Regions from separate parts of the Bacillus sp. KNSH39 genome, predicted to be linked through region 1. Evidence: riboswitches for the same ligand, from Rfam matches in the RefSeq annotation. Region 1 holds a riboswitch; the other holds the start of a gene.
The links. A riboswitch is a leader RNA that binds a small molecule or an ion and turns the genes downstream of it on or off. The one in region 1 is predicted to bind magnesium.
Positions count from the first base shown of each region.

Region 1 (8,308 bases):
ATATTTGTCAACTGACTTTCAAATCCATTCATAAAAAATCTTTTATAGAAAATGAAATTATATTTTATTATAAATTTAAAATTCTCCTTAAAAAACATAGAATTTAAATAGATTTAATTCGAAGAAACGTTATGAAACATATGAAACTTATTGTTTTCAATCAAATTCCAACTTTATAACAGAGGATGAATAATTAGTCATTCTGTATATTAAAAGAATATTCTTAACAAATCTTCTTTTATGATTAAAATCTTCTTTACGGTTTATCAAATTTATATGGTTAAACTACTCAATCAAACTATACACTAAAGTCAAAAATATGTACTTATACAGAATGATTACATACATTTTCTCATATCATTTCTCAAAGGACTATAAAGCAATAAAACAGATAAAATTAGAAATACGGTTGCTTGACAAGCAAAAAAAATATATTTATGCTTGCTACACGAAACAAATACATAAAATTTATGTTGCTTAACCTGTTAGGTGAGGCTCCTATGCAAACACAGGCTATTGCCCAAAAATGTCGAAAGACGCCAATGGGTAGAACAGGAATTGTCGGATTAAGGCTCTTCTTAAGATAGCTAAGTAATGAATTTTCATTACTTTACGTTGTATAGTGCCAAAGCTCTACTAGGGGGAGAAAAGCCTTATTTAGTCATGCCATTTTGAATCCCTCTAGTTACATACTAGGGGGATTTTTGCGTAAAAAACAGGGAGTAAGTGATAGAATCTTTCTAAACAAAAGTCATATTTAGTAATTGACGAGAACAATATTCTATTCATTAGCAAATGTAATATTATGTATTGTTTTAAATCAGGAGGATATTAAAATGAAAAAAATATTAAAACTCGATTATCTATTGCTCCTTCCTCTATTCATAACATGTACTTTAGGTATTATCATGATGTATAGTGCAAGCTCCATTGTTGCTGTTCAACATTACGGTTATAACAGTAGACATTTTGTTGATTCTCAATTAACAAAGCTACTTTTAGGAACAATTGGGTTAATAGTTTGTGCTTTACTCCCATATGAAATATGGAAAAAACGAATAGTCTCAATCTGTATTATGGTTGGAGGGATTTTTTTATTGATTATGGTTTTATGGAAAGGAAAAGTGGTAAATAATGCCCAATCATGGATCTTTGGAATACAGCCAGCTGAATTTCTTAAATTAGGAACAATACTTGTAACAGCCCGCTTTTTTGCATTAAGACAAAAACAAGCTAAAAATAACTGGAGAGGTATCGGAAAACTTTTATTCTTTTTAGCTACAATTTTTTTTCTTATCTTTAAACAACCAAATTTAGGATCTGCACTTTTAATATTAGGTATAGGTTTTAGCATATTTCTTTGCTCAGGAATAAATATAAATCTACTAATCAAAAGAATTATCATCAGTTCTATTTTGTGGTTACCTATTTTATATTTCTTGATTCAAAATAGTTTGTCAGAAGTTCAAAAGAAACGTATTACTACGATTTTCAATCCATTTCTTGATGCGCAAGGAAATGGATACCAGCTTATAAATTCTTTTATTGCCATTGGCTCCGGAGGAATCACTGGTCGTGGATTTGGAAATAGCATACAAAAAACAGGTTATCTTCCGGAACCACATACAGATTTTATAATGGCAATAGTTTCTGAAGAACTAGGATTTATTGGTGTATTTATTATATTGGCTGGAGTTTTGACTATAGTACTTCGCTCCTTAAAAATTGCACAATTATGTGTAGATCCATTTGGCAGTTTTATAGCAATTGGTATAGGATGTATGATCGGTATGCAATCTGTTGTAAATTTAGGTGGTATTACAGGACTATTTCCTCTTACAGGTACCCCATTTCCATTTGTAAGTTTTGGTGGAAGTTCTTTAATGGTCAATTTAATAGCAATAGGAATATTAATTAACATTTCAATTTTTAATAAAATTGAGTTTGATAATCATAATATATAATTTTTTATATATTAATTTAAAAATTTTAAAATTCGACCTCATTAATTAATCTATATTCAAAAAATTTCTAATTATTTTTTTAACTGTATAAATATTAATATTTATCTTCGTTTTAATACGAAAAAAGGCAGGCATAAATATATGCTTGCCTTCCGTTCTCAAAATCAATTACACCTAAAACAACGTGAGGTTAACCAAATCTAGATACTGTCTTCTACGCCCTATTTTTTACTTTTCTAAAACAATTTCTGCTATTTCATTAGCACATTTTTTAGAGTCAAATCCATCATAGTTACTTAGTACTACAACAGTCAAATATTCTTTTGGAAACCGCATGAAGTGTGAACGATAACCTGCCCAGCTACCTGAATGTTCCAAGTATCGACAGTTAAAACCTTCTGCAAGCCTTAGCCCAAAAGCATAATCTTCATTGTCAATAATCGTCTCCCCAGTTGGAGAAATTTTCGGACCTATTTCGCTCATTCTTTTAACAAGTTCTTTTCCACCAACAGTGCCTGTAGTTAAATTTTCTCCCCATCTTACAAGATCTTCAACATTTGTATGAACTGCCCCATCACCTGTATGTTCCCAAGGGCTTTCATAGATTTTATATTTTCCTTGCTCATTCTTCGAATACCCACTAATAATTGGTATAGTTGTTGGGTAGCAATCTACAATTGTTGTGTCTCTCATATGTAAAGGATCAAAAATACGCTCCTTTGTAAATTGACGTAGAGACTTGCCACTTACCTTCTCTACCACTTGTGATAATAAAAAATATCCTGTATTGCTATACTCAAATTTTGTGCCAGCTGGGAACCTTGCAATTTGATGATTTTTAAGGTGCTCTAACGATTCTTCCACAGTTAATGTATCTGTAAATTTAATATTTGCTGATACAGCCAATTCCATATAATCAACTAGTCCACCAGTGTGATGAATTAGGTGTCTCAATGTTACAGGTTCAGCATATGCTCCTATAGAAGGAACGAACCTTACAATTGAATCATCTAAACTCAATTTTCCCTCTTGTTCTAAGAGTAATATAGAAAACGCAGTAAATTGTTTAGAAACCGAGGCAATATTAAAAATATTTTTAGTAGTTATAGGTATATTTCCCTCTATAGTAGCTAAGGCAACCGCACCTTTATAAGTTACTCCGCTATCAAAACTAGCAATATATGCAAAGCCAGGAGCTTTTGGTGAAAACTTTTTTAATAATTGTTTAATCGATGTATGCGTCTTTTCATTATATGCATTATTCACCTCAATCACATCCCCTTCCCATTAAATGATTAGTATATTATCCTGTTATCTTTTTCAGTTACAAATTAGAAAAAAATCTTGTTCTGAGGGTACTATAAAATTTTAGCTTGATGACGATGGGGTACCGCCAGCATTTCGAAAAAAACCCACGCTAAGCTAAAAACACAATAAGCTGTCCATATGGACAACTTATTTACATAATTTTCGAAAGCTGAAGTTAAAAGTTTTTAATTTCTTGCTCACTTAAAGCACCCGTTAGTTTAAGTGTATTTCTTCACAATCTTATTTTTAAAATTAGAAAAAATTTTTACTCTTTTTTTAAAAATAAAGCCAGTAGTTAATCAACGGGGGTTCAACCTTAATATTTTCTTGATTTAATGATAATAGAAGATGGTCTCCGTTTTTCATTTATTAATTCTGGCATTTTTTCTAATCCTGTTGGAGTTGACTCTGGCTCAATAATTTTCTCTATTACAAGATCGTTGTCTATTAGAGTATTAATTAATGTTGAAATTGTTCTATGATATTTAACAACACCATCTATCCACCAATGTTCCTCCCTTTTTCCTTCTTCTTGGTAATTATCTAATGCCCAATGTAATCTATTTCCATTATTATCCTTAAACCAATTATTCATTTCCTTTCGAGCTGTTACTATTGGATGTTCTGTTGAAAAGATAAATTCACCATCATTTTTTAACAGACCACTTATTTTCTTAATTAGATGTGAGTAATCTTCTATGTAATGTATAACTAAAGAACTTGTTATTAAGTCGAATTTTTGATTTGGCAAATTAAGTTCTTCTATTGGTACACACATATAATCTATTTTTTCATTTTTGTTATACATTTCAGCTTGTTCAATCATATTTCTTGAGATGTCCACTCCCATAACTTTCGAGGCACCATTTTCTACACAGTACATAGAAAAGTGACCAGTTCCACATCCCAAATCTAATACAGACTTATCTGTAAGATTAGCAATTATAGATTTAATTGCTGGCTGTTCAACAAAATCATTAAAGGTAAATCCAGCTTCACGTAATGACTTATACTTTTTAAAGAAAAACGGATTATCATAAATGTTTTGTTTCATTATATACCCCCTATAATACAATCTATATTTTTTATATTCTAGAGGGCATCCGAAAATTCCCATATTGACCAAAATACAATTCAACTAACCTGCCATTTAGTTGAATAAGGAACAGTGTATATCCTATACATGTTAGGTTGATATAACGTCTCATTATAAGTAGCAAGGAAAAAGAGGAACCCTACTCTCTCAAGGAAACCTCCTTTTTTCGTTCTATGGACCTATGCATTTTTTCATACATTTCTATTCTAGCGCGGTTTTAGGTTTATCGTTTGTTTTTGGATCAACAAAAAAACTGTATTAAATCTTGTTTGATCCTAGGGGTCACTATATATGAACACTACGTATTTGACTTTCTCAATGACTAACATTACTTAACGTGGTAAAATAATATTCGGATGGGAATCCAATGTTATTAAAATTAAAGTGGTTATCAAGTCGGAGGAAGGCACTTTAGGGTGTCTTTTCTTTTTAAAATATATAAGCGCACCATCCCTTTTCTAATAGAGGCCCCCTCATGCCTCCTTACAGGGAGAATGATAAGGCATTTTTTATTTACCCAATTACCGAGCACTCATATGTTTTAAATAGTTACAATACTTGTATTGCTTCAATAACATATGATCATTCTTAAGAATGTCATTGAAATGTATCAATAGATTCTAGTGTAGCAAAATAAATTGTGCTATGATGTGAGCAAATATAAAGCTATCTAACGGAGGGATTCACATGCCGCATGTTGTGTTTCGTGGAATTACTACTGAACAATTAAAACACTTAAGTAAGCCATTAGTAGAAGAGCTCGCAGAAATTTGTGAGTGTGGTACGGATAATTTTACGTTGGAACTACCAAGTTCTACGTTTATATTCAATGGAGAAGAAATAGAAGCGTTTCCTCTTATTGAAGTGAAATGGTTCGAGCGTGGACAGGAAATTCGTGATCGATTTGCCAAGGCCATTACTACATATATAATGGATTTGGGACTTCCAGAAGTAGAGGTTGTATTTACGGTTTTCACAGAATCAGCGTATTATATTAACGGGAAGCATTGTGCAAGTTAGAGCTATTTGAAAGATTTTTGTAACATTTATAAGGGGTAGAACCACATCGCTATCAAGCTAACTAGACAAAATACCCCCTAAAAAGAAAAAGGCAGTATTCTTTCTGAGAAATCATAGGAAAGGATAACGCCTTTATATCAATATGGGGTATAATCGAGATACGTGTAAAAACAGGTCATATACTTACATTTATTTACAATTATATTTGAAATCAGCTATTATATTTTCATAAAATTACAGCTTAAATGATATTTAGCTAATTGTCTAAAGAAAATGTATGCATAGCTTTGCTGTCTGTTTTATCAATGTAGTTTTTGGATAATATTTGGTCAAGTTGATACTAATACCCTCAATAAACAAAAGAAAATTAAGATTGTTCCGAGAAAAAGTAATTAAAAAACGCTCTTAATTTATTTAATTGCGTTATCATTCCATAAAAAATCTGATTATTTGTATAAATGGCATTTCATTAAAACGCTCATTTACAGAAGAACATTATTTAAGTGAAGCCCTCTATAAATCAATTACAACACCTTGAAAGTTTATGATACTATCCTGATCACACTTTTTATATTTAATGTTTTAAGGAAAAAAGCTATACTATAAGCGAAACTAAAAATCAGAAGGGAAATACCAGAACATGGAAAATTATTTGCTATTTATCCTAACAGCACTCCTTATTATAATGATGCCTGGTCCCGGTTTTGCTTTAGTTACAAAAAACACTATCTCTCATGGTAGAAATGGTGGGATAAAGACCGTCTTAGGAACGGTATCTGGAATGATGATTCATACAATAATGGCTACACTAGGACTCTCTGCTATCTTAATGAAATTTGCTATGCTATTTACATTAATAAAATATGCTGGGGCATTTTATTTAATTTATTTAGCTGTAAAGTCAATTAAAAGTGCCTTTTCTAAAAAAGAAGATATGTCAGGTTCAGTGGAAGTAAACTCTAAGGATATTGGAACGGTTAAAAGTTTTAGACAAGGATTTATCACGGCAATCTTAAACCCAAAAACGGCTGTATTTTTCCTTAGTTTTCTACCCCAATTTATTGTGAGTAATCAAAGTCATTTCTTCCAATTTCTTTTGTTGGGATTCACATTTACGACTTTGACAGCAATATGGTATTTATTTTATATCTCTCTAATACGTCAATTAAGAACTTTTTTAAGAAAAGAAAAGGTGAACCGTACAATAGAGGGTATTACTGGCACAGTATTATTAGTATTTGGAGTTAGGCTATTTTTCCAAAAATAAATATGTAATAGAGAGAGTTTAAAACTTTCGGTTTTTCCAATAAATGAATCAATATAAAGAGTATGGCTTTCAAACAGTAAAAAATGAACAAACGGGTATGTTTGTGGAATAAGCTTCAATAAAATAAAAGTTTACATTGGAGTTTTGAATCATTTGTAACTAATTTTGTAATAAATTTCTCAATATAAATATACTTGTTAATTACAGCTCTAATATTCAAAATTAACAAAAAAACAAATTATACTAACAATATGATGGTTATCCTTTTGTTTACTCCTTGTGCTAAAGATAAGATCGTATTTCCGAATCTTATCTTTTTATTTTTGGATTTTAGATACAAGAAAAGGAATCCTTAATAGCTTAAGGATTCTGTAACAGGAAAGAACAAACATATAATAATAAAAAGAATTACTTATATTATAATTTAAAAATAAGACAAAGATGTTGAGAAAACTTGGAATGGATTGAATATTCACATGTACTTATTTATAATTGATTAAGAGTTGGAGTAGTAATCTGTCATCTGTTCCTTTTTTAAAGAAGATTGATCTCAATCTTCTATTTTTTGTGTTTTTTCCTCTTCTCTCGAAAAAAGGAAAAAGAATTACTTAAGAATTGTGGAAATTACTTGCTTATAGGCTAGTTGTTGCTTACCATGAACCATCATTAGGACGGCAGATTTATCTGTTGCAAGGATCTGCCCACGTACTGGAACGCCATTCTTTAAAAACACAGTAACTTCCCCTTTTTTCTCTTTCAATTGTTCATACATATCTTCTTGTAAGTTATACATGAAATACGCCCCCTAATTGTATCTACTTTTCTTTTAATACTTGCTGCTGCTCATTGTTGTCTATTTGTATTTCCCATCCATCTTCTATTATATGTAAACTATTTTTCAAATAAAGTCTATTGGTGTCTAGGATCCTATTTTATGGGAAGTGTTTTTATGGGATGGGGAATATATATATGAACATGGTTCAAGTCAAAGAAAAGGCACTCCTAGGAGTGCCTTTTCTTTGACTATTTAAATGTACGAACGCTTTCAAAACTATTGGATATAAATTGATGTACGCATTGTATTAAATGGTGCATTTATAGATGTCTTTTGGTACTCAAATGTTCCTTGTTGGTGTCCAGAAGCATCCCATTTATAATACCAGCCAACGATCGGTCTTCCACCAATTATAGTGGATTCAATACTTTTTACATTAGATCCATTCATTTTAGCAAATGGGTTTTGGCCATATCCCATTTCTTTCGTGGTAATATATAAGTATTTTCCTCCGTGATTACGTGATGTGCTAAAGCTGTTCTGGTTAATCGTTTCTACTCCGCCCAGTTCAGATTCTACTTGTACGACGTTTAATGAAGTAAGTGGTGCTGCTGGTCCAGCAGAAGCCTCTGTTGCCATTCCTAATCCGACGAACGCTGTGATTGCTAACGATGAAATCCCTAGTGCTGCTTTTTTAAACATAAAAAACATCCCCTTCCATCTATTGTTTTCACTTACATTGCCAATATAATCCTTATAACCTTATATGTAAATAGATCCCAACTGTAGAAATAACAGAAAGAATATTCTGATTCATCAACATTAGAAATTTACTTTCAACAACTTGAATAAAGCATAAAACAATAATTCGAAGAGCT
Region 1 covers NZ_JBQXYO010000001.1:884,833-893,140, reverse strand. Annotated here, with positions in the region: M-box (ykoK) riboswitch at 475-651, shown strand; gene ACUL40_RS04405 (FtsW/RodA/SpoVE family cell cycle protein) at 837-1,964, shown strand; gene ACUL40_RS04400 (serine hydrolase domain-containing protein) at 2,193-3,230, opposite strand; gene ACUL40_RS04395 (class I SAM-dependent methyltransferase) at 3,589-4,326, opposite strand; gene ACUL40_RS04390 (DUF1904 family protein) at 5,056-5,388, shown strand; gene ACUL40_RS04385 (LysE family translocator) at 6,029-6,655, shown strand; gene hfq (RNA chaperone Hfq) at 7,260-7,448, opposite strand; gene ACUL40_RS04375 (DUF4879 domain-containing protein) at 7,707-8,132, opposite strand.

Region 2 (8,308 bases), 1.7 Mb from region 1:
AACTTTTGTTATTGGAGCATTTCAGCAGAAACAATATACAAGTTTTGTAATAGCACTTGTAATGTCATTTTCCTTTAGTATTGTAGCGATTGTGTTTTATATAAAATAAACCATCTCGATGTCGAGATGGTTTATTTTGTCATGTGTAAAAAGTAAAAAAAGGACGAACACATCGCCCTTTTTACCAAAACATACTCGCGCCAGCAAGTAATGTTGTTACAAGCATAGAAATCAGCATCACATAAACCATAACTTTTTGAGCTTTTTTATGCATCGTTATACCTCCTTGCAAATCAGTACAATTTCATTGTAACGAGAAATGAAATTATGGACAAGGGGAGAGTGAGGACAAAATTCGGGAGGGGATTGCAAAATATAACAGGAAATTTGAGTGTGTATAGAGAATATAGTAAAAGGGTATATTGTTAATTTTTAGTTGGGCAAGCTGAAGAATGGAGATACGATGATGAAAATATACGAAACAGATCGTTTATACTTAAGGGAAATTGATGAGTCGTATGCTGAAACAGTTCTTCAATATTACGACAGAAATCGTGAATTTTTAAAAGCTTGGGAAGAGTATAGACCGGATGATTTTTTTACGCTAGATTATCAAAAGAAAAAGTTGCAAAAGGATAGAAAAGAGTTCGAAGAAGGGAAAATCATCAGACTATGGATTTTTAAAAAGGGTGATGATACGAAAATAATTGGGTGTATTTCATTTAATTTAATCGTTCGTGGCATTTATCAATCTTGTGTACTCAGTTATAAATTAGATAAAGCAGAGTTAAACAAAGGGTATACGACAGAAGCGCTTAGAAAAGCAATTCAAGTTGCTTTTGGGGAATTTCAGTTACATCGTATAGAAGCTCCGATTATGCCTCGTAATTTAGCATCTATACAAGTAGTAACGAAGATAGGTTTTCAATATGAAGGCGTGTCTAGGAAGATGTTAATGGTAAATGGCGTGTGGGAAGATCATATGCGCTGGGTATTGTTAAATGAGTAATAGAAAGCAGATGGTTATCTAGACATGTAAACCATCTGTTTTTTGTCTTGTATTTCGAAACTTTTGCGAAATTCTGTTATAATTAATAGTGTTACATACATAATGGTAGTGCAGGAGGCGCAGTCTTATGATTAATCAAGAACGTTTAGTAAATGAATTTATGGAATTAGTACAAGTAGATTCTGAAACGAAATTTGAAGCAGAAATCTGCAAAGTATTAACGAAGAAATTTACAGATTTAGGTGTAGAAGTATTTGAAGATGACACAATGGCTGTAACTGGTCATGGTGCAGGTAACTTAATTTGTACTTTACCAGCAACAAAAGATGGTGTTGATACAATTTACTTTACTTCTCATATGGATACAGTAGTTCCTGGTAATGGAATTAAGCCTTCTATTAAAGATGGATATATCGTATCAGATGGTACAACAATTTTAGGTGCGGATGATAAAGCTGGATTAGCATCAATGTTCGAAGCAATCCGTGTTTTAAAAGAGAAAAATATCCCTCATGGTAAAATAGAATTTATTATTACAGTCGGAGAAGAATCAGGTCTTGTTGGTGCAAAAGCATTAGACCGTGAGCGTATTACAGCGAAATATGGCTACGCATTAGATAGCGATGGAAAAGTTGGTGAAATCGTTGTTGCAGCTCCAACACAAGCGAAAGTGAACGCAATTATTCGCGGGAAAACAGCTCACGCTGGTGTAGCGCCGGAGAAAGGTGTATCTGCAATTACTATCGCAGCGAAAGCAATTGCGAAGATGCCACTTGGTCGCATTGACTCTGAAACGACTGCAAATATTGGACGTTTTGAAGGTGGTACACAAACGAATATCGTTTGCGATCATGTACAAATCTTTGCAGAAGCTCGTTCTTTAATTAATGAGAAAATGGAAGCACAAGTTGCGAAAATGAAAGAAGCATTTGAAACAACTGCAAAAGAAATGGGCGGTCATGCAGACGTTGAAGTAAACGTTATGTACCCAGGATTTAAATTTGCTGATGGCGATCACGTTGTAGAAGTTGCAAAACGTGCAGCTGAAAAAATTGGTCGTACACCTTCTCTTCACCAAAGTGGTGGCGGAAGTGATGCAAACGTAATTGCAGGACATGGTATCCCAACAGTTAACTTAGCGGTTGGTTATGAAGAAATTCATACAACAAACGAGAAGATTCCTGTTGAAGAATTAGCAAAAACAGCAGAATTAGTTGTTGCAATTATTGAAGAAGTAGCGAAGTAATGGAATAGAAAAAGCGTGTAAATCAATTATGATTTACACGCTTTTTATTTTGATTCGATTGCTTTGACAAGACGTATAAGCGAATATAAGAAAAACTATGGAAGTATATACGTTGTTGCTACATGTACTAGACGAGGGAATAACCTTAACGTATTCATATTGAAAATCGGAAGTAGTAAATAATTAATTGCAATGATTAATATAACTACAAGGAATGTATAGTTGAGTTTATCCCGCTATTTGCCGGACAGTAAGACCCCTACCTCAAAATTCAGCGAAAGTAAAGAAGTTAGGTGGGGGCCCTGCTGCCCGTAAAAGTCCGATTAGTGAGAGTTGATTAAAGTTTCGATTTATATCGATTATAAAAAAGAACAAGTAATTATTATAACTATTGTGCAAAATTTGATATAATAAAAGAACGAACGTTCTGATTAGGGAGTGAGTACTATGCGAGAAATGTATCCGAAAAATGGTCGTGTTATTTTACATGTAGATATGAATTGCTTTTTCGCATCTGTTGAAATTGCTCATGATCCATCATTACAAGGAAAGCCATTAGCGGTTGCTGGAAATGAAAAAGAGAGAAAAGGAATTATTATAACATGTAGTTATGAGGCGAGGGAATACGGAATACGTACGACGATGCCCCTTTGGGAAGCGAAAAGGTTATGCCCGCAATTAGTTGTAAGGCGTCCTAATTTCACATTATATCGCGAAGCTTCATTTCAAATGTTTCAAGTCCTTTCTCGTTTTACAGAAAAGATACAACCAGTCTCAATAGATGAAGGATATTTAGATATTACAGATTGCTACGCACTTGGTTCGCCTCTTGAAATAGCAAAGATGATTCAACAAGCACTATTAACAGAGTTGCAGCTTCCGTGTAGTATCGGAATCGCTCCAAATCTTTTCCTAGCAAAAACAGCTTCTGATATGAAAAAACCTCTCGGTATTACCGTACTTCGAAAACGTGATATTCCAGAAATGATTTGGCCACTTTCAGTTGAAGCAATGCATGGGATTGGAGAAAAAACAGCTGAAAAATTAAATGAAATTCATATACATACAATTGAACAGTTAGCGAAGGGAGACGAGCATATCATTCGCGCTAAAATTGGCAAGCACGGTATTGATTTACAAAAGCGTGCAAAAGGTACGGATGATAGGGAAGTGGATCCGAGTCAAATGGGCCAACATAAAAGTGTCGGTAACTCGATGACTTTTTCAAAGGATATGGATGAAGAGAAAGAATTACTTGATATGTTAGAACGGTTATCAAAATCAGTGAGTAAAAGATTACAAAAGCGAACCCTTGTTAGCTATAATATTCAAATTATGATTAAATACCATGATAGGCGAACAGTAACACGGAGTAAGCAATTGAAAAATGCAATTTGGGAAGAACGCGATATTTTTCAAGCAGCATCCCGTTTATGGAAGCAACATTGGGATGGTGATTCCGTTCGTTTACTAGGTGTTACAGCTACTGAAATAGAGTGGAAGACAGAATCGGTGAAACAATTAGATTTATTTTCATTTGAAGAGGATGCGAAAAAAGAACCACTACTTGCTGTCATTGATCAAATTAACGATAAGTATGGAACACCGATTTTACAACGAGGTAGTCAACTACTACGTAAGCAAGAGAAGTCGTTTCAACAAAAGTTAGAAAATAAGTTTATGTAGAAGGTGTCATGAAGTAGTAAAATCATGACACCTTTCCTAGTTAACTCGCTTCTAAATTTAAAGAAGTCTTCCATCCAGCTCCAGTAACGCCAGATTCTAATAGCATTCTACTTACTATTTTTTCAATTAAGATAGCCGCATTTGTCTTGCAATGTAATGTAGCCTGTATACACACCTTTTGATTAGAATCTACGTCTTCACTATACAACTCTTTTAAACCGATTCCTTCTGTACTTACCATATGCATAAGTAAAAAACGAATATGTGCTTCATTTTCTTCTGAACAAGTAAGGGAAAGTAAGTAGTTCGTTTGTTCTGGTGATTCTTCTTTTGATTTTTTATTCATAAAAAGAGCAATTGGGCGAAGAAGTATATTTGCTAGTAACACGCCTGCTGCACCTAATATAGCTGCAACGAGGAAACCGGCGCCTGTAAGAGTACCGACAGCAGCTGCACACCATAAAGTAGCTGCTGTATTTAGCCCTCTAATACTAAAACCATCGCGGATAATAACGCCACCCCCTAAAAATCCAATACCACTAACGACTTGAGCAGCAATGCGGGATGGGCTAGCATCATGATCAAGCATGACGGATAATAAAACAAATATACAGGCACCAAGTGATACGAGAGCATTTGTCCGTAACCCAGCCATTCGGTGTCTCCATTGTCTTTCCATTCCAATGCAAGCTCCTACAATAATTGCTATAACTAACCTGAATACAATGTCGTACCATACCATCATGGTCACCTCCATATATAATATGTGTTATGTTTTTTAGAATGAGCGGGGGATACCCACTCATTCTTATTTTTACAACCAGCTATGAAACTTTTTAATATAAAGCTTTTTCAGGAATTGTGTTAAAAAAGCGTAGCCTAATAGTATTCCTACTAACCAAGGGAAATAGTTAAGTGGCAATGCTTGTAAACCAACGGCTGCACCAAGTGGTGAGAATGGAATATAAATCCCGATTGCCATAATAAGAGCGGTTAATAAAACGACTGGTGTTGATGCAGTGCTTTGAATAAATGGAATCTTTTGTGTTCTTATCATGTGAACAATTAAAGTTTGTGTTAACAACCCAACGACAAACCAACCGGACTGGAATAATGATTGCTCGCTCGGTGTATTTGCACCAAATACATTCCACATGACTACGTATGTGATAATATCAAATATAGAACTAATTGGGCCGATACAAATAATGAAGTTTCGTAAGTTTGCAGTATCCCATTTTCGTGGTTTTTCTAGAAACTCTTTATCCATTTTGTCCCATGGAATAGAAAGTTGTGAAATATCATAAAGTAAGTTTTGAATTAAAAGATGAATGGCAAGCATCGGTAAAAAAGGAATGAAAGCACTTGCTACTAACACGCTAAACACATTACCGAAGTTAGAGCTAGCTGTCATCTTAATATATTTTAAAATATTTCCGAATGTAGTACGTCCTTCTAAAATCCCTGCTTCTAATATAGTTAAACTTTTTTCGAGTAGAATAATATCGGAAGCTTCTTTCGCAATATCAGTAGCAGTATCAACAGATATTCCGACATCAGCTTCACGTAATGCTACAGCATCGTTAATGCCGTCTCCCATGTAACCTACAGTGTGTCCATTTCCTTGTAATGCGTGTATAATACGAGATTTTTGCATGGGATTAAGCTTCGCAAATACAGTCGTTTCTTCGGCAAGTCTTGCTAATGCTTTATCTGGTAAAGAATCAATCTCGTAACCGAGGATTGGTTCGCAGATATCTAATCCAACTTCTTTACAAACCTTTCTTGTAACAATTTCGTTATCGCCAGTTAAAATTTTCACTTGTACACCATGTTTTTGTAATGCTTGAATTGCAGCTGCTGCAGATGGTTTCGGTGGATCTAAAAAGCCGATATATCCAGCGAGAATCATATCAGTTTCGTCTTTTACTGCGTACTCTGTATCATTTATTCTTCTATCTTTTTTATAAGCCACAGCAATAACCCGCATACCTTCACTATTTAGTGTCTCACTTATTTTTTTGACATTTGAACGTATTTTCTGGGTGAGTGGAACGATTTTTTCATCCACTTCAGTGTAGTTACAAATTGATAAAATTTCTTCTACGGCACCTTTACAAACCATTGTATGTTCACCTGAAATATCCTTTACGATGACTGACATACGCCGGCGGGCGAAATCGAATGGAATTTCATCTAGCTTTTGAAAAGCTGATGGATTAAATGTATTGTTTTCCTCTGTATGCTTAATAACAGCTTTATCTATTAAATTTTTCAATCCAGTTTGATAGAAACTATTTAAATAGGCAAATTGCAAGACGCGATTGCATTCATTTCCCTTGGGATCTAAGTGACGAACAAGGACAACGTTATCTTCTGTTAAAGTTCCGGTTTTATCTGTACAAAGAATGTTCATAGCACCTAAGTTTTGAATAGAATTTAGCTGTTTTACAATTACTTTTTGTTTAGACATTTTAACGGCACCTTTAGCTAAATTAGCAGTTACAATCATTGGTAACATTTCAGGTGTAAGGCCAACAGCGACGGCAATAGCGAAGAAGAAAGCTTCTTGCCAATCACCTTTTGTGAATCCATTAATGAGAAGGACAATAGGTGCCATAATAAGCATGAATGTAATTAAGAGCCAGCTTACTTTGTTTACACCTTTATCAAAGTTTGTTTCTACACGCTTTCCAATTACCTTATTGGCTAAAGAGCCGAAATACGTATCGGTACTTGTTGAGATGACAACAGCTTTTGCGCTACCACTTACAATATTTGTTCCCATGAAACAAAGGTTTTCCATATCGAGTGGATTGTAATTTTTTTTCATGTTTGTCGGTAAGATATGCTTATTTTCTGTATGGTAGCAGTGTTCGTATTTTTCTACAGGAAGTGCTTCCCCTGTTAAAGAAGATTGATTAACAAATAAATCTTTAGCGGATACAATACGCACATCAGCTGGAATGATATCACCGGCTGAAAGGGAAATGATATCGCCAGGTACAAGTTCCTCAATTGGAATTTCTGTTGTGTAATTTCGATTTAAATTCGTTACATTTTTTGTTTCATGTACAAATCCATTTATTCTAAATACGCTTGCAGTTGTTCGAACCATAGCTTTTAAATTATCGGCAGCTTTTTGAGAACGAAATTCTTGGGAAAACCGAATTGTTGCACTAAGTAGTACCATTGCAGATACGACAATTGTTCCTTGCATATCATCCGTGAAAAAGGAGAGTGCTCCAAGAGCTAATAAAACGAAAATAAATGGATTTTTAAATGCCGACAGAAATTGAATGTACCACGGTGCCATTTTATTATGAGCTATTTCGTTCGGACCATATAAAGAAAGTCTACGAGACGCTTCTTGTTTAGATAATCCATCTTGTGTTGTTTCTAAAAGTTTTAACGCAGAGCTTACATCTTGTGTTGCAACCTCCACTAATAATTCGTTATTTGTTTTCATGCTATCTTGCTCATAAGCATGCTTTGTTTCTTGTCTTTGTAAATTAAACATCGGTAGTTCCTCCTCTGTCATGAAGGAGGAAACAATCTGTTACCTAACTATTTGAAATGGTGAGGAACAGTTTCTTTCCTACCTACATGATGAAATATGAATGTAAAACGTATGGGTATCTGGGCCGAATCATCAATTGCCAACTGTTCCTCACCTCCGTACAATTTAGTAGTTTCTGAATATGCTATGTTTGTTTCATAGTAAGGTGCATATAGACGTAAAAAGACCTTTACTCAAAACGAGTAAAGGTCTGAATTCGCAGTTAAAAGAGTCCACAACAAAGACTGTTAGTAGACATAAATAAAAACAGTTTTTGTGTATGACAAAATACATGCACCTCTCCCTCGTTGAGTTTTAGCACTGTATAGCATAGGTACTGAAACCAGCTACATTAAAAAAGGCCTTCATTCCGACCTTTCCTGTTGACCCATTGGCGTCTCTCGACATTTTTGGGCAGCAGCGTTTCTCTATACAGGAGCCTCACCTAACAGAGACCATATTCAATTACATGTTGAATGTTAGCACTGTAAAATTGTAGTGTCAATATCTTTTTTATCTGTGTTTTTAAAATATTAAACGGATTTATAATAGATATGTGGGATGAAATGTATGATATTGATTATAAATAATATGAAAAATAAATATTTTTATAAAAGGGGAATTTGTAATGGGACCACAAAATTTTATTATAAATATTGAGAATCAAAAGTGGTTGTTTAATGAGCAGGAAGATTTATGTTCTCACGGGGAAATTTATTTAAATGTGGATGGAACGATTATTACACAAACAGGTATGGATGAGGAATGGGGAATAAGTGAATCAGCTTTAGCTCTGTTACGAACTTTA
Region 2 covers NZ_JBQXYO010000001.1:2,553,942-2,562,249, reverse strand. Annotated here, with positions in the region: gene ACUL40_RS12950 (DUF3894 domain-containing protein) at 1-109, shown strand, start outside; gene prli42 (stressosome-associated protein Prli42) at 182-274, opposite strand; gene ACUL40_RS12940 (GNAT family N-acetyltransferase) at 464-1,009, shown strand; gene ACUL40_RS12935 (tripeptidase T) at 1,137-2,255, shown strand; gene ACUL40_RS12930 (DNA polymerase IV) at 2,703-3,941, shown strand; gene ACUL40_RS12925 (MgtC/SapB family protein) at 3,982-4,683, opposite strand; gene mgtA (magnesium-translocating P-type ATPase) at 4,756-7,461, opposite strand; M-box (ykoK) riboswitch at 7,793-7,960, opposite strand; gene ACUL40_RS12915 (hypothetical protein) at 8,129-8,308, shown strand, end outside.
Region 2: linked by a shared signal. The riboswitch ahead of mgtA (magnesium-translocating P-type ATPase) and the one ahead of ACUL40_RS04405 (FtsW/RodA/SpoVE family cell cycle protein) in region 1 are both predicted to bind magnesium.